3 regions of the Chromobacterium sp. ASV23 genome follow, and region 2 is predicted to be linked to each of the others. Evidence: predicted binding sites of a transcription regulator. Region 2 holds the regulator's gene; each other region holds the start of a gene.

Region 1 (4,529 bases), on a different contig from region 2:
GCCCAGCAAGCCCGGTTGCTGCTGCTTCAGATAGCGCCACAGCGGATGGGCGTCGTTGCCGTTGACCTGGATCTTGTCGGCCATCACGAAGTCCACGCCGTAATTCTTCTGGCAAAAGTCACCGATCTCGTCAGCCGTCCCCGGCTCCTGCGCGCCGAACTGATTGCAAGGGAAGCCTATCACCGTCAGCCCTTGGTCGGCGTAGTCGGCGTGCAGCTGTTGCAGCCCGGCGTATTGCGAGGTAAAGCCGCAGCGGCTGGCGGTGTTGACCAGCAGCAGCACGCGGCCGCGGTAGTCGGTCAGCGATTGTTCGGCGCCATTCAGGCGACGGAAGGAGAAGTCGTAGATGTCCATCAGGTCCCTTAGTTTGCGTGAGCAGGCAAGCATGCGTGCGGACTTAGGGCCTGGCAAGGGGAGGAGCATAAAAAGGGGGCGTAGCGGCAAGGGGGAACCGCGACGCCCCAAGAAGAAACAGCTTGCTGTGCAAAGGGTCGGCACAACCGGGATGTCAGCTAACCCTTTGTTTAGCCTAGAACAGTTGGTGGAAATTGCGAGAGGGTTTTTGCGGCTGCCGCAAATGCAACAGGATGGCCGGGGCCATCCTGTCTGGAGAATCGTACGAAAGTACGGTCAGGGGCGGGGCAGGGTAACGCCCACCTGGCCCTGGTATTTGCCGGCGCGGTCCTTGTACGACACGTCGCAGATTTCATCGGACTCGAAGAACAGCACCTGCGCCACGCCCTCGTTGGCGTAGATCTTGGCCGGCAGCGGGGTGGTGTTGGAGAACTCCAGCGTGACGTAGCCTTCCCATTCCGGTTCGAACGGGGTGACGTTGACGATGATGCCGCAGCGGGCATAGGTGGATTTGCCTAGGCAGACGGTCAGCACATTGCGCGGGATGCGGAAGTATTCCACGGTGCGCGCCAGCGCGAAGCTATTGGGCGGGATGATGCAGTAGCCCTTGCCGGAGACTTCCACGAAGGAGTTGGGGTCGAAGTTTTTCGGGTCGACGATGGTGCTGTTGATGTTGGTGAACACCTTGAACTCGTCGGCGCAGCGGATATCGTAGCCGTAGCTGGATGTGCCGAAGGAAATCAGCTTCTGGCCGTCTTCGTCCATCTTCACCTGATTGGGCTGGAACGGCTCGATCATGCCCTGTTCCGCCGCCATCCGGCGAATCCACTTGTCCGATTTGATGCTCATAGTCGTTGGCCCGTGTGTCGTTTATTGCAATGGCTGCAATTTTAACCGTTTAGCGGCGCTTCCGGCTATGGAATTGACCGGCGGCGGCGTGAGCGTGAAGCGTTTGACCTCGGTCAAGCCGACCCGGGATTGCGACAAATTGTCGCAAGAGGCAAGGAGGCGATTCGATATAATAATGCAAATTATTCCCGTTATTATCAGGACAAAAAACATCATGTCGTCCCTGGACATCTTTCCCGCCGGCGCCCACGGCATCGTCGAGCGGCTGAATCTGGCTGAAGAAGCCTTCCGCCGCGTGGCGGCTTTCGGCCTGGTGCCGGGCTGCCGTTTCCACTTGCGCAAGGCCGCGCCCTGGGGCGGCCCCTTGCTGCTGGAAGTGGGCGCCACCCGCTTCCTGTTGCGCCGCAGCCTGGCGCGCCATATCGAAGTGAGGGCGGCGGCATGAAGCGGTTTGCCCTGATCGGCCTGCCCAATACTGGCAAGTCCACCTTATTCAACCGCTTGACTGGCATGTCGCAGCGCGTGGGCAATTGGCCCGGACTGACCGTGGAGCTGATCAGTTCGCGTTTGCTCTTGGGCGGCAAGATGGTGGAGCTGATCGACTTGCCCGGCGTCAACGATCTGACCGGCTATACCGATGACGAGGCGGTGGTCCGCGACGTGCTGCTGTCCACGCCGTTTGACGGCGCGGTGCTGGTGCTGAACGCCAGCCAACTGGACCGCCAGCTGCCGCTGGCCTTGCAAGTATTGGCCAGCGGCCTGCCCTGCCTGGTGGTATTGAATATGGCGGACGAGGCCAAGCTGCTGGGCGTGACGGTGGATGCCGACGCGCTGGCCGAGCGCCTGCAGGCGCCGGTGGTGCTGGTGTCGGCCAAGCGTATGGAAGGCTGGCCCAAACTCAATGCCGCCTTGAACCAGCTGGCCGCGCAGGATGGCCCCGCGGTGCACGCGCAACTGGAGAACGTGCCGGAGGCGCAGCGCGCCATCGACATGGCCCGCCGCAAGCTGGAAGGCTGCTGGCGCTTGCCGCCGGTGCTGCCGGTGCTGCTGACCGAGAAAGTGGACCGCTGGCTGCTGCACCCGTGGCTGGGCCTGCCGCTGTTCTTCGCCTTCATGGCCTTGCTGTTCAATCTGACCTACCAGATCGGCACCCCATTGCAGGACGCCGTGGGCGGCGTGCTGGACTGGGTCAAGGACCAGGCGCTGGCGCCTGCCGTCGCTTCGCTGCCGGCCATCCTGCAGAGCTTGGTGCTGGACGGCGTGTGGCAGGGCGTGGCGACTGTGCTGACTTTCGCCCCCATTCTGTTCGTCTTCTTCGTGCTGATGGCCATGGTGGAAGACAGCGGCTATCTGGCGCGCGCCGCTTTCCTCACGGATGCGATGATGGCGAAGCTGGGGCTGGATGGCCGCGGCTTCGTGATGCAATTGATGGGCTTCGGCTGCAATGTGCCGGCCATCCTCGGCACGCGGGTGATGCGCGAGCGCAAGCAGCGGTTGCTGACCATGCTGGTGATCCCGTTTTCGCTGTGTTCGGCGCGCCTGCAGGTGGTGGTGTTCTTCGCTGGCATTTTGTTCAGCAAGGCACAGGCGCCGTGGGTGGTGTCAGGCCTGTATCTGATGACTTTCGTCGCCGCCATCATCACCGCCTGGGTGTTCAAACGCCGCTACCGCGGCGACGAGGCCTTCCTGCTGGAAGTGCCGCCGTATCGCCTGCCGGGCGCGCGCCACATGCTGACGCGGGCGGTGGGGGAGGTGAGTGCCTTCCTGCGCCTGGCGTCCACCTTCATCCTGGCCGGCGTGGTGATGGTCTGGCTGCTGACCCACATCCCGGCCGGCCACGACAAGACCCTGGCCTACGTGCTGGGCGAGACGATGTCGCCGGTGCTGGACCCGATAGGCATCCGCGCGGAGCTGGCGGTGGCGCTGCTGTTCGGCTTCATCGCCAAGGAGATTCTGCTGGGCAGCCTGGCGGTGATTTACGGCGTGTCCGAGGCCGGCTTGGGCGGGGTGCTGGTGCAGCATCTGGACTGGGTGTCGGCGATGAGCTTCCTGATCTTCACGCTGGTGTATGTGCCTTGCCTGTCCACGGTGGCGGCGATGCACCGCGAGTCCAAGGATTGGCGTTTCACCGCGATGTCGGTCGGCTGGTCGGTGTTGTTGGCCTGGCTGCTGTCTTTCGCTTTCTATCAGGGCGTGCATCTGATGCGCTGAGCGCCTAGAATGACGGCTTGAATCACCAAGAACAACAGGAAACGATCATGCAAGGCGATCCCCAAACCCTGGCGCTGCTCAACGACCTCTTAGCCGAGGAGCTGTCCGCCGCCGACCAGTATTTCATCCATGCCGAGATGTACAAGGACATGGGGCTGAACAAACTGTTCGAGCGGATTGATCATGAGCGCGAGGATGAGTTGGAGCACGCCCGTACGCTGATTGCCCGCACCCTGTTCCTGCAGGGCAAGCCCAATGTGGCGCGCCGGGTGCCGATCAAGGTGGGCGAGGACGTGCCGGCCATGCTGCAGGCGGACCTGGAGGTGGAGTACCGCGTCGGCGCGCTGCTGAAGCAAGTGATCGCCCACTGTGAAAGCGTGCGCGACTACGTGACGCGCGACGCGCTGATGGTGCTGCTGGAAGAAACCGAAAACGACCACGCGCACTGGCTGGAGCAGCAATTGAAGCTGATTGAGCTGATGGGCGTGGAAAACTACCAGCAGGCGCAGATGTAAGCCGTTTCCTTGTGCGGAAGCGCGCCCAATGCCCGGCCATGAGCCGGGCATTGTCTTTGGCGGCGTAGTTTCTGCCAGGGCGGGAACGAAGGCAGAGGCAAGGATGTCATCCGCCGCAACCTTGACACCGCTCAGCGCGGCGCGAGGCTATTTCCTTGATACTGCGGCGGTTTCAATCCAAACCGGAGCCCGCCATGCCTGACCATTCCTCCATCGACCTGTCCGTCACCTGGCTCGGCCAGACCATGCCTGGCTGCCTGTACAACGCTTCCGGCGTGTGGTGCCGCGAGGAAGACGAGCTGGAAACGGTGCGCGCCTCCGCCGCTGCGGCGGTGATCAGCAAGAGCGCCACCTTGCACGCGCGCGAGGGCAATCCCGAGCCGCGCTACTACCGCACGGCTTTGGGCAGCATCAATTCCATGGGGCTGCCGAATCGCGGATTCGCCTATTACCTGGACTATGCGCGCCGCTACGATTACGGCTGCGGCAAACCCTTGTTTCTTTCCCTGTCCGGCATGACGCTGGATGACAATCTGACCATGCTGCGCACGCTGGCCGCGGCCGGCCTGCCGGCGATTCCGGAGATCAATCTGTCCTGCC
Region 2 (4,529 bases):
CCTTCCAGAAACAGCACGCGCTCGATCAGCTTGTCGGCGTGCTTCATCTCGTCGATGGATTCTTCGTATTCGTGCTCGTTGAGTTTCTTCAGGCCCCAGTTCTTGTACATGCGGGCGTGCAGAAAATATTGATTGATGGCGGTGAGTTCGTTCTTGAGAATCTGGTTCAGGTATTTGATGACCTTCTTGTCGCCTTGCATGTCCTATCCTCCTGGGAAATCATCCAGGCATTATGGCACAGCAAGGCTTCATCTCAAGGCGCGATAGCGGCATGGCCGGCGAGAAATGCCGGCGGCGGGAAGAAGTCAGGCGGCGTTGCGGGCCACCGAGCAGGACGACAGTTCGATCTGGGCGTCCTTGCGGATCTGATTGGCCATGCAGGCGCACTTGCCGCAATCGGAAGCGATGCCGAGCTCGCGGCGCAGGTCGCACATGCGCGTGGCGCCGCCATACACCGCTTGGCGGATCTGGCTGTCGGTCACTGCGTTGCACAGGCAGACGTACATGGAAGCCCCCTCTGGCTTACAATCAAGAATAATTATCATCATCATAGAGACAAACAAGAATGATTGTCAATAACGTCGATAGAGTATGGAAGCCAAATGCCACAGTCGCCGCCATCATTGAGCGCGATGGCCGTTTTCTGATGATTGAGGAGGAAACGCCGGACGGGTTGCGGCTCAATCAGCCTGCCGGCCATCTGGAACGCGGCGAAACCCTGCCGCAGGCCGTCATTCGCGAAACGCGCGAGGAAAGCGGCTGGCATTTCACCCCGCGCGGCTTGGTCGGCATTTACCTGGCGGACCGCGCCGGCAGCGACATCACCTATCTGCGCTTCGCCTTCGCCGGCGACGCCGCCGCGCCCGAAAGCGCCGTCGCACTGGATGAGGGCATCGTCGCCGTGCACTGGCTGACGCGCGAGGAGATCGCCGCCCAGTCCCAGCGGCTGCGCAGCCCGGTGGTGATGCAATGCATCGACGACTATCTTAATGGCATACTGTATCCGCTGGAACTGATACGCGACCTGCGCTGAGCCCCACCGGATACCGCCTATGATCAAAGCCCTGCTGGCCTTATTGCTCTTTTGCGCCCTGCCCCAGGCCTTCGCCGATGCGCTAAACATCTGTTATCATTACCGATGTTCCAGGCACGCCTCCTTCGAACTATCCGCAGAGGAGCGTGATTGGCTGGCGGCGCGGCTATTCCAGGCCGATACGGCGCAAAACGAGCGCGAGGCGGTAGCAGACGCGGTTCAGGCCTTGTACTTCATCGCCGCGCGCGATATGCCGATCTGGCAGGACAAAGGCGGCAATTTCCATGACGGCCCGGCCGAAGGCCGGATGGATTGCGTGGACCACAGCAGCAATGTCACCACCTTTCTGCGCTACCTGGATAGCCAGGGCTGGTTGAAATTCCACCATGCGGCGCCACCTGAATGGCGCGCGCCGCATATTCTGGACTTGCACTACACCGGCGTGCTGCACGATACCGCCGCCAATCAGGACTGGGCGGTGGACACTTGGTTCAAGGATTTCGGGGAACCGCCCGTGGTGGTTCCCCTTTCAGTTTGGATGACGGGTTACGAGCCGCCGGCCGTACCCGAGCCTGTCAAACAGGCAAGCAACAGCAAGGAAGGAAGCACCCCGTGACGGGTAAGAAACGCATCGTCGTCGGCATGTCCGGCGGCGTGGATTCGTCGGTAACGGCCTGGCTGCTGAAGCAGCAGGGCCATGAAGTGATCGGCGTGTTCATGCAAAACTGGGAAGACGACAACGACGACGAATACTGCTCCATCAAGCAGGACGCGCTGGACGCGATGAGCGTGGCCGACATCGTCGGCATCGACATGGAAATCGTCAATTTCGCCAAGGAATACAAGGACCGCGTGTTCTCGTACTTCCTGAAGGAATACTCGGCCGGCCGCACGCCGAATCCGGACGTGCTGTGCAATGCCGAGATCAAGTTCAAGGCCTTCCTCGACTACGCGATGGAACTCGGCGCCGACTGCATCGCCACCGGCCACTACGCGCGCAAGATGGAACAGGACGGCGTCCATTACCTGATGAAGGCGGTGGACCACACCAAGGACCAGAGCTACTTCCTGTACCGCTTGCAGCAGCATCAGTTGGCGAAGGCCATCTTCCCGCTGGGCGACATCAAGAAGACCGAAGTGCGCCAGCTGGCGGAACAAGCCGGCCTGCCCACCGCCGCCAAGAAAGACTCCACCGGCATCTGCTTCATCGGCGAGCGGCCGTTCCGCGAGTTCCTGCAGCGCTACCTGCCCACTTCGCCCGGCCAGATGGTGACGCCGGACGGCAAAGTCGTGGGCGAGCACATCGGCCTGATGTACTACACGCTGGGCCAGCGCAAGGGCCTGACGATCGGCGGCAGCAAGGACGGCAACGGCGAGCCGTGGTTCGTCGCCGGCAAGGATATCCCGGGCAACAAGCTGATTGTGGTGCAAGGCCACGACCACCCGCTGCTGCTGAAGCCGACGCTGTCCATGGCCGACCTGAGCTGGACGCTGCCGGACGCGCCGGCGCCAGGCGACTACAGCGCCAAGAACCGCTATCGCATGGCCGATGCCGCCTGCTCGCTGTCTTCCATTGTCGACGGCCAGGCCAGCCTGCGCTTCCAGGAGAAGCAATGGGCTGTCACCCCAGGCCAATCGGCTGTGCTGTACCACGGCGACATCTGCCTGGGCGGCGGCATCATCCAGTAAGCCCTGGCGTCGGCCATCATCAGCGGACATGAAAAAGGCAGGTCAATGACCTGCCTTTCGCTTTTCCTTCAAGCCGGAATCAGTGGCCGTTGGCGTGGGAACAGCCGGAGATCAGGTTCTTCAGATCGTCCACTTTCACCAGCTGGATATGCTTGTGATCGACGGCGATCCAGCCCTGCTGCTGGAACTTGGACAGCGTGCGGCTGACGGTCTCCAGCTTCAGGCCGAGGAAGCTGCCGATCTCCTCGCGGCTCATGCGCAGGATGAAGTCGTTGGCGGCGAAGCCGCGGGTGGACAGGCGCTGCGACAGGTTCAGCAAGAAGGCGGCAATGCGCTCCTCGGCCTTCATATTGCCAAGCAGCAGCATGACGTTCTGGTCGCGCACGATTTCGCGGCTCATCAGCCGGTAGAAATGGTGCTGCAGGCTGGGGATGTCGCGGCTCAGCGTCTCCATGCGGTTGAACGGCAGCTCGCACACCTCGCTGTCCTCCAGCGCGATGGCGTCGCAGCTGTGGTTGCCGGTGGAAATGCCGTCCAGACCCATCAGCTCGCCGGACATCTGGAAACCGGTGACTTGTTCGCGGCCGTCCTGGCTGGCGACGCAGGTTTTGAAGAAGCCGGTGCGCACGGCGAACAGCGACTTGAAAGACTCGCCGCTATGGAACAGGTACTCGCCTCGCTTCAGACGGCGGCTCTGCCGAATCACCGTATCGAGCTGGCTCATCTCCTCGCGATTGAGGCCAACCGGGAGACACAGCTCGCGCAAACTACAGCTGGAGCAAGAGACTTTTAAACTATGCAGGGGTATGTGATTGTGTTCTGACATGCTGTATGGGCTGCAAGCCGGTAAAGGTTGACCCTTATCAATACTGAGTTCACGGGTTTTCCGCAAATTTACCAGTACACCAGAAGTTTTTCCATCAGAAAACGACATGAAAACCACCCATCCCTATTCTCCCGCTCATTTTGAGTTTGATCGCGAGCTGATCGAACGACTGGATGGCTCAGGGCCGCGGTACACATCGTACCCGACCGCGGATCGCTTTACATCCAATTTTTCCGAAAGCGACTATCTGCTTCGCTTGAAGCAGCGCCGCATCGGCGCCAACCGCAAGCCCTTATCGCTTTACGTGCACATACCGTTTTGCAACACGGTCTGTTTCTACTGCGCTTGCAACAAGATCATCACCAAGGACAAGAGCAAGGCCGACATCTATCTGGACTATCTGGAGAAGGAAATCCGCCTGGTGGCCGAGCAGCTCGGTTGCCGCGAAAAAGTCATCCAGCTGCACTTTGGCGGCGGCACCCCCACCTTCCTGTCCGATGCCCAGCTTGAACGATTGATGGGCATGCTCTCCACCCATTTTGAATTCATGCCAGATGGAGAATATTCCATAGAGATCGATCCGCGCAAGGTTTCGCGCGAAACGATGCAAAAACTGGCGGAATATGGCTTCAATCGCATCAGCGTCGGCGTGCAGGACTTCGAGCCGGCCGTGCAGAAGGCGGTCAACCGCGTTCAGAGCGAAGAGGAAACCCGCGCCGTGATCGAGGCCGGGCGCGCGGCCGGCATCCAGTCGGTCAGCCTGGACCTGATCTACGGCCTGCCGCTGCAGACGCGCGAATCGATGCTGCGCACGCTGGAAACCGCGCTGGCGCTCGATCCGGATCGGTTGGCCTTGTACAACTACGCCCACCTGCCGACGGTATTCATGCCGCAGCGCCGCATCCATGAGGCCGACCTGCCGCCTGCCGGCGTCAAGCTGGACATCCTGCAGGACGCGGTGAAGATGCTGACCAATGCCGG
Region 3 (4,529 bases), on a different contig from region 2:
GTCGCCGCCGGTCTGGATGACGCGGATTTCCTTCAAGCCCAGTGCCTGGCGCACCACTTCCACCAGTTTGACGCCTTCATGGCGCTCGAAGCGGATCTCGCCTTCGCGGTCGCCGGCATAGATGCTGGTGCAGGTGACTTCGTCGACCACGTCCGGGAACACCGACAGCAGATCGATGTCGAGGAAGCTGAACACGGTGTCCAGGTGCATCGCCGCGCGGGACTTCGGCATCTGGCAGGCGATGACGCGCTTGGCGCCGCCTTCCTTATGCAACACGCGCTTGGCCACTTGCACCACGGCTTGCGGGCTGGTGCGCTCGCCCATGCCGATCAGCACCACGCCGTTGCCGATGGGCATCACGTCGCCGCCTTCCAGCGTGGCCGGGCCGTGATCGGTGTCGCAACCGCCCCACCATACATTCACCTTGCCGGCGAACATCGGGTGGAATTGATAGATGGATTGCAGCACCAGCGTTTCCTGGCGGCGCGCCGGCCAGTACATCGGGTTCAGCGTCACGCCTTCGTAAATCCAGCAAGACGGGTCGCGCTGGAACAGGCTGTTCGGGATCGGAGGCAGCACGAAATCGGAACGGTCCAGGTAGCCGCCGAACAGGCCTTTCGGGTCGAACGGCAATTCAAACTTGGCGATGCCGCCCACCATGTGATCAGCCAGTTGGGACGAAGGCATTTCGTTCAGCCAGCTGCGCAGATCCTGCAGCATGCCGATACCCACGTTGTCGGCCTTGATTTTGCGGTCCAGTATCCAGTTGCGGGCCGCCTTGTCGTCCAGCACCTTGGCCAGCGCATCGTGCACTTCAACCACCTCGATGCCGCGGGCGCGCATCTGTTCGACCATGTAGGCGTGGTCCTTCTGCGCGCGCTCCACCCAGATCACGTCATCAAACAGCAGATCGTGGCAGTTGTCCGGAGTCAGGCGCTTATGGGCGAGTCCGGGACGACACACCATCACGGTTCGCAGCTTGCCACACTCAGAATGAACACCAAACTTGGTCATAACGATACTCCTTGAGTCTTGTTTGACTTCAGGGGCGGGCTATCCGCCCCCACGACTGGTTTCGAAATCTTTCGCTTACAGACCGATCTGACCGACCGCCAGCATGTAGACGGCGATCACCGCCAGGACCACCACGATGGCAGCCAGCACGGCTTCGATCAGGTTGAACGGCTTCTGGCCCTGCTCTTTCTTGGCCCACAGGTAGAACAGCAGGCCCGGCGCGTACAGCACCATGGACAGGAACAGGTACTTGGGACCGGCGGCGTAGATCAGCCAGGCGCCATACACAGTGGCCAGCGCGGCGGTCCAGAATTCCTTGGCGGTGCTTTCGCCCTGGGCGTAGCCCTCGCCGCGCTTGGCCACCAGCAGCGAGTAGCCGGCGCACAGCAGGTAAGGAATCAGGATCATCGAAGTAGCCAGCGACAGCAGCGCCAGGTAGCCGGCCGAGCTCTTCAGCGTGATCAGCAGGAACAGCTGGATCAGGCCATTGGTCAGCCACAGCGAGGCGGCCGGGGTTTCATTGGCGTTGAGGGTGCCGAACACCTTGGGCATCACGCCGTCCTTGCCGGCGAGGTAAGGCGCTTCCGCGGCCAGCAGGGTCCAGGCCAGCAAGGCACCGCCGACCGAAATCACCAGACCGGCGTTCATCAGGTTGGCGCCGAAGGTGCCGAAGGCCTTTTGCAGCACATAGGCGGTGGACGGGTTCTTCAGGGCGGCCAGTTCCGGCTGGGTCATCACGCCCAGCGACAACACCGACACGGCGACCAAGAGCGCGATGGTCAGCAGGAAGCCGATCACGGTCGCCTTGCCCACGTCCTTCATGCTTTCGGCGCGGCCGGAGAACATCGAAGCGCCTTCGATGCCGATGAATACCCATACCGTCACCAGCATGGTGCTCTTCACCTGATCGACGATGGTGCCGAGCTTGGCGTTGCCCCAGAAGTCCAGATTAAAGGTATCGACCTTGAAGGCGAACACGATCAACACGATGAACAAGGCCAGCGGCACCAGCTTGGCCACCGTGGTGACGGTGTTGATGAAGGCCGCGCCATGCACGCCGCGCAGCACTAGGAAGTGCAGACACCACAGCACCACGGAGGCGCAGATGATGGCGGTGGGCGTGTTGCCGTCGCCGAAGGCCGGAATCCAGAAGCCCAGGGCCGAGAACATCACCACAAAGTACGACACATTACCGATCCAGGCGGAAATCCAGTAACCCCAGGCCGAGTTGAAGCCCATATAGTCACCGAAACCCTCCTTGGCATAACCGTAGACGCCGCCCGACACCTCCGGTTTGCGCGAGGCCAGCATCTGGAACACAAAAGCCAACGCCAGCATGCCGACGAAGGTGATGGCCCAGCCTATCAGGATGGCCCCGGCGCCGGCGCCGGCCGCCATGTTCTGCGGCAGCGAGAAGATGCCGCCGCCTATCATCGAGCCGACGACCAGCGCCGTCAGCGCGCCTAGCTTCAGCCTGGGTGATCCGCCCTCGGCTACGCCGGCTTGGCTTACAGTTTCAGTAGACATTTTCATTCTCCGATCAGGGATGTAAACCGTTATTCATTATTAAATTCTTATCATCTGAAATTATGGTATACCGCGTTAATTCAGGGTCTCCAGACGAGTCGTCGGCTCGATTGACTTACATCAAGCGCTCATGATGGACAAAATGCCGACCTACAGCGGATGCGACTAAAGCTTGCAACAAGGCGTCATGCGATACGGCGAAAAGTCATAAAAACAGCGGCCGGCTCAGCAACAACATTCAAGATAGAAAGTCTGAATGGAAAAAAAAGGCGGGATGGCGGACAACATGATCCAGCGCAAAAACTGCGGAAAATTTACAAATCAATCATGGACTTGAAGGATAGCAGGCGCGCTCCCGCGCGACAGGAGAAAAAAAAGCGGATACGGCCCACCACCGTATCCGCCAACACACACATCAAGAGGAAATGCCAAAACTACGGGAATGAATCCTTACTTGCCCGGCTTGTTGATGTTCTTGAAGATCACCCAAACCGCGCCGATCACTACCAGCGTAGCCACCACTATCGTCAACAGACTGAGGCGGCCCACATCGTCCGATACCATCAGGGTCAGCAGCTCCATCGTGTTCTCCTCGCAGGTTCTGCGCCTTAGCGCCCTTGCCAACGACATAATAACCACTTTGTCGATGTTGAAATTGACCCATGTCAATCCGATGCATCCTGGCATGACAAACAAAAAGCCCCAGGTCCATGCCTGGGGCTTTTCATATACAGATCAGCAGCTTGTCTACTTTCCGCCGCCCATATCCTTGGCCAGGAAGAAGGCATCGGAAAAGAACTCATCCTCCGGCAAGCCGCGCTCACGCGTGAAGGTGCCATGCGCCGCCTCCACCATCACCGGCGCGCCGCAGGCGTACACCTGATGACCGGACAGATCGGAGAAGTCTTCCAGCACCGCCTGGTGCACAAAGTCGGTGCGGCCCGTCCAGTTGTCTTCCGGCAAGGCTTCCGACAGCACCGGGATATATTGGATGTGCGGATGAGCGGCGGCCCAGCCTTCGGCCAATTCCGCCATGTACAAATCCGCCTTGGTGCGGGCGCCCCAGTAGAAAGTCATCGGTCGGGTGATACCATGCTGGATGGCATGCTCGATGATGCCCTTGACCGGCGCGAAGCCGGTGCCGCTGGCGATGAAGATGATGGGCTTGTCAGACTCTTCGCGCAGGAAGAACGAACCCATCGGCCCCTTGAAGCGCATGATCTCGCGCTCCTTCATCTCATGGAACACATACTCGGAGAACGAGCCGCCCGGCTGATGGCGTATATGCAGCTCCAGGAAAGCATCGTCGTGCGGCGCGTTGGCGATGGAGAAGCTGCGCTTCTTGCCATCCTTCATCAAAATATCAATGTATTGGCCGGCGCGGAACTGCAGACGCTCCGACACCGGTAGCTTCAGCTTCAGCACCGCCACGTCGTGGATTTTCTCGATTTTTTCCACGCGGCACGGCAGCGTCTTGATCTGAATGTCGCCCATGCCGGTCACTTCGCGCACCTCGATGCTGACGTCGCCCTGCGGCCGCGCGCAGCAGAACAAAGCCATGCCCTGGGCCTGCTCGGCCGAGGTCAAGGCCTTTTCCTGGAAACCGTCCTGGCTGACCTCGCCTTCCACGACTTTGCCTTTGCAAGCGCCGCAAGCGCCGTCGCGACAGCCGTATGGCAGGCCCACGCCCTGACGCAGGGCGGCCTCAAGAATCGTTTCGTGCGCTTCCACACCGAATGTATGCCCGCTCGGGAGCACTTTCACCTGGCAAGTCATGTCGTATCTCAATCCTGAATTCTGGCTAAAATGCACACCATGCGTACCTTGCTCATCATAGGCGCCGGCGATGTCGCCCGGCGCGCCATGCCGCTGCTGCGCGGCCACTGGCGGGTGCTGGCGCTATGCCGCTCCGCCGATGCAGCCTCGCGCTGGCGCGCGCTGGGCACCGTGCCGCTGCATGCCGATCTGGACAACCACGCCAGCCTGGC

The links. Region 2 encodes FNR, which switches genes on or off when oxygen is low (the NO sensors DNR and NnrR bind a similar motif). Its sites were predicted from a motif close to TTGATNNNNATCAA; they were not measured.
Region 1: JHD59_RS01820 (FeoA family protein) is a predicted target of FNR. The motif match lies at 1,307-1,320, and genes of this name have one in related genera.
Region 3: JHD59_RS14110 (DUF3149 domain-containing protein) is a predicted target of FNR. The motif match lies at 3,197-3,210, and genes of this name have one in related genera.

The regions. Positions count from the first base shown of each region.
Region 1 covers NZ_JAELTR010000002.1:136,711-141,239, forward strand. Annotated here, with positions in the region: gene JHD59_RS01810 (glutathione peroxidase) at 1-354, opposite strand, end outside; gene dcd (dCTP deaminase) at 631-1,203, opposite strand; gene JHD59_RS01820 (FeoA family protein) at 1,418-1,648, shown strand; gene feoB (ferrous iron transport protein B) at 1,645-3,414, shown strand; gene bfr (bacterioferritin) at 3,462-3,929, shown strand; gene JHD59_RS01835 (dihydroorotate oxidase) at 4,124-4,529, shown strand, end outside.
Region 2 covers NZ_JAELTR010000004.1:88,205-92,733, reverse strand. Annotated here, with positions in the region: gene bfr (bacterioferritin) at 1-200, opposite strand, end outside; gene JHD59_RS03320 ((2Fe-2S)-binding protein) at 306-506, opposite strand; gene JHD59_RS03315 (NUDIX hydrolase) at 566-1,033, shown strand; gene JHD59_RS03310 (hypothetical protein) at 1,053-1,649, shown strand; gene mnmA (tRNA 2-thiouridine(34) synthase MnmA) at 1,646-2,722, shown strand; gene fnr (fumarate/nitrate reduction transcriptional regulator Fnr) at 2,802-3,548, opposite strand; gene hemN (oxygen-independent coproporphyrinogen III oxidase) at 3,655-4,529, shown strand, end outside.
Region 3 covers NZ_JAELTR010000034.1:7,345-11,873, reverse strand. Annotated here, with positions in the region: gene JHD59_RS14120 (arginine deiminase) at 1-1,014, opposite strand, end outside; gene arcD (arginine-ornithine antiporter) at 1,090-2,541, opposite strand; gene JHD59_RS14110 (DUF3149 domain-containing protein) at 2,992-3,123, opposite strand; gene JHD59_RS14105 (CDP-6-deoxy-delta-3,4-glucoseen reductase) at 3,289-4,305, opposite strand; gene JHD59_RS14100 (NAD(P)H-binding protein) at 4,357-4,529, shown strand, end outside.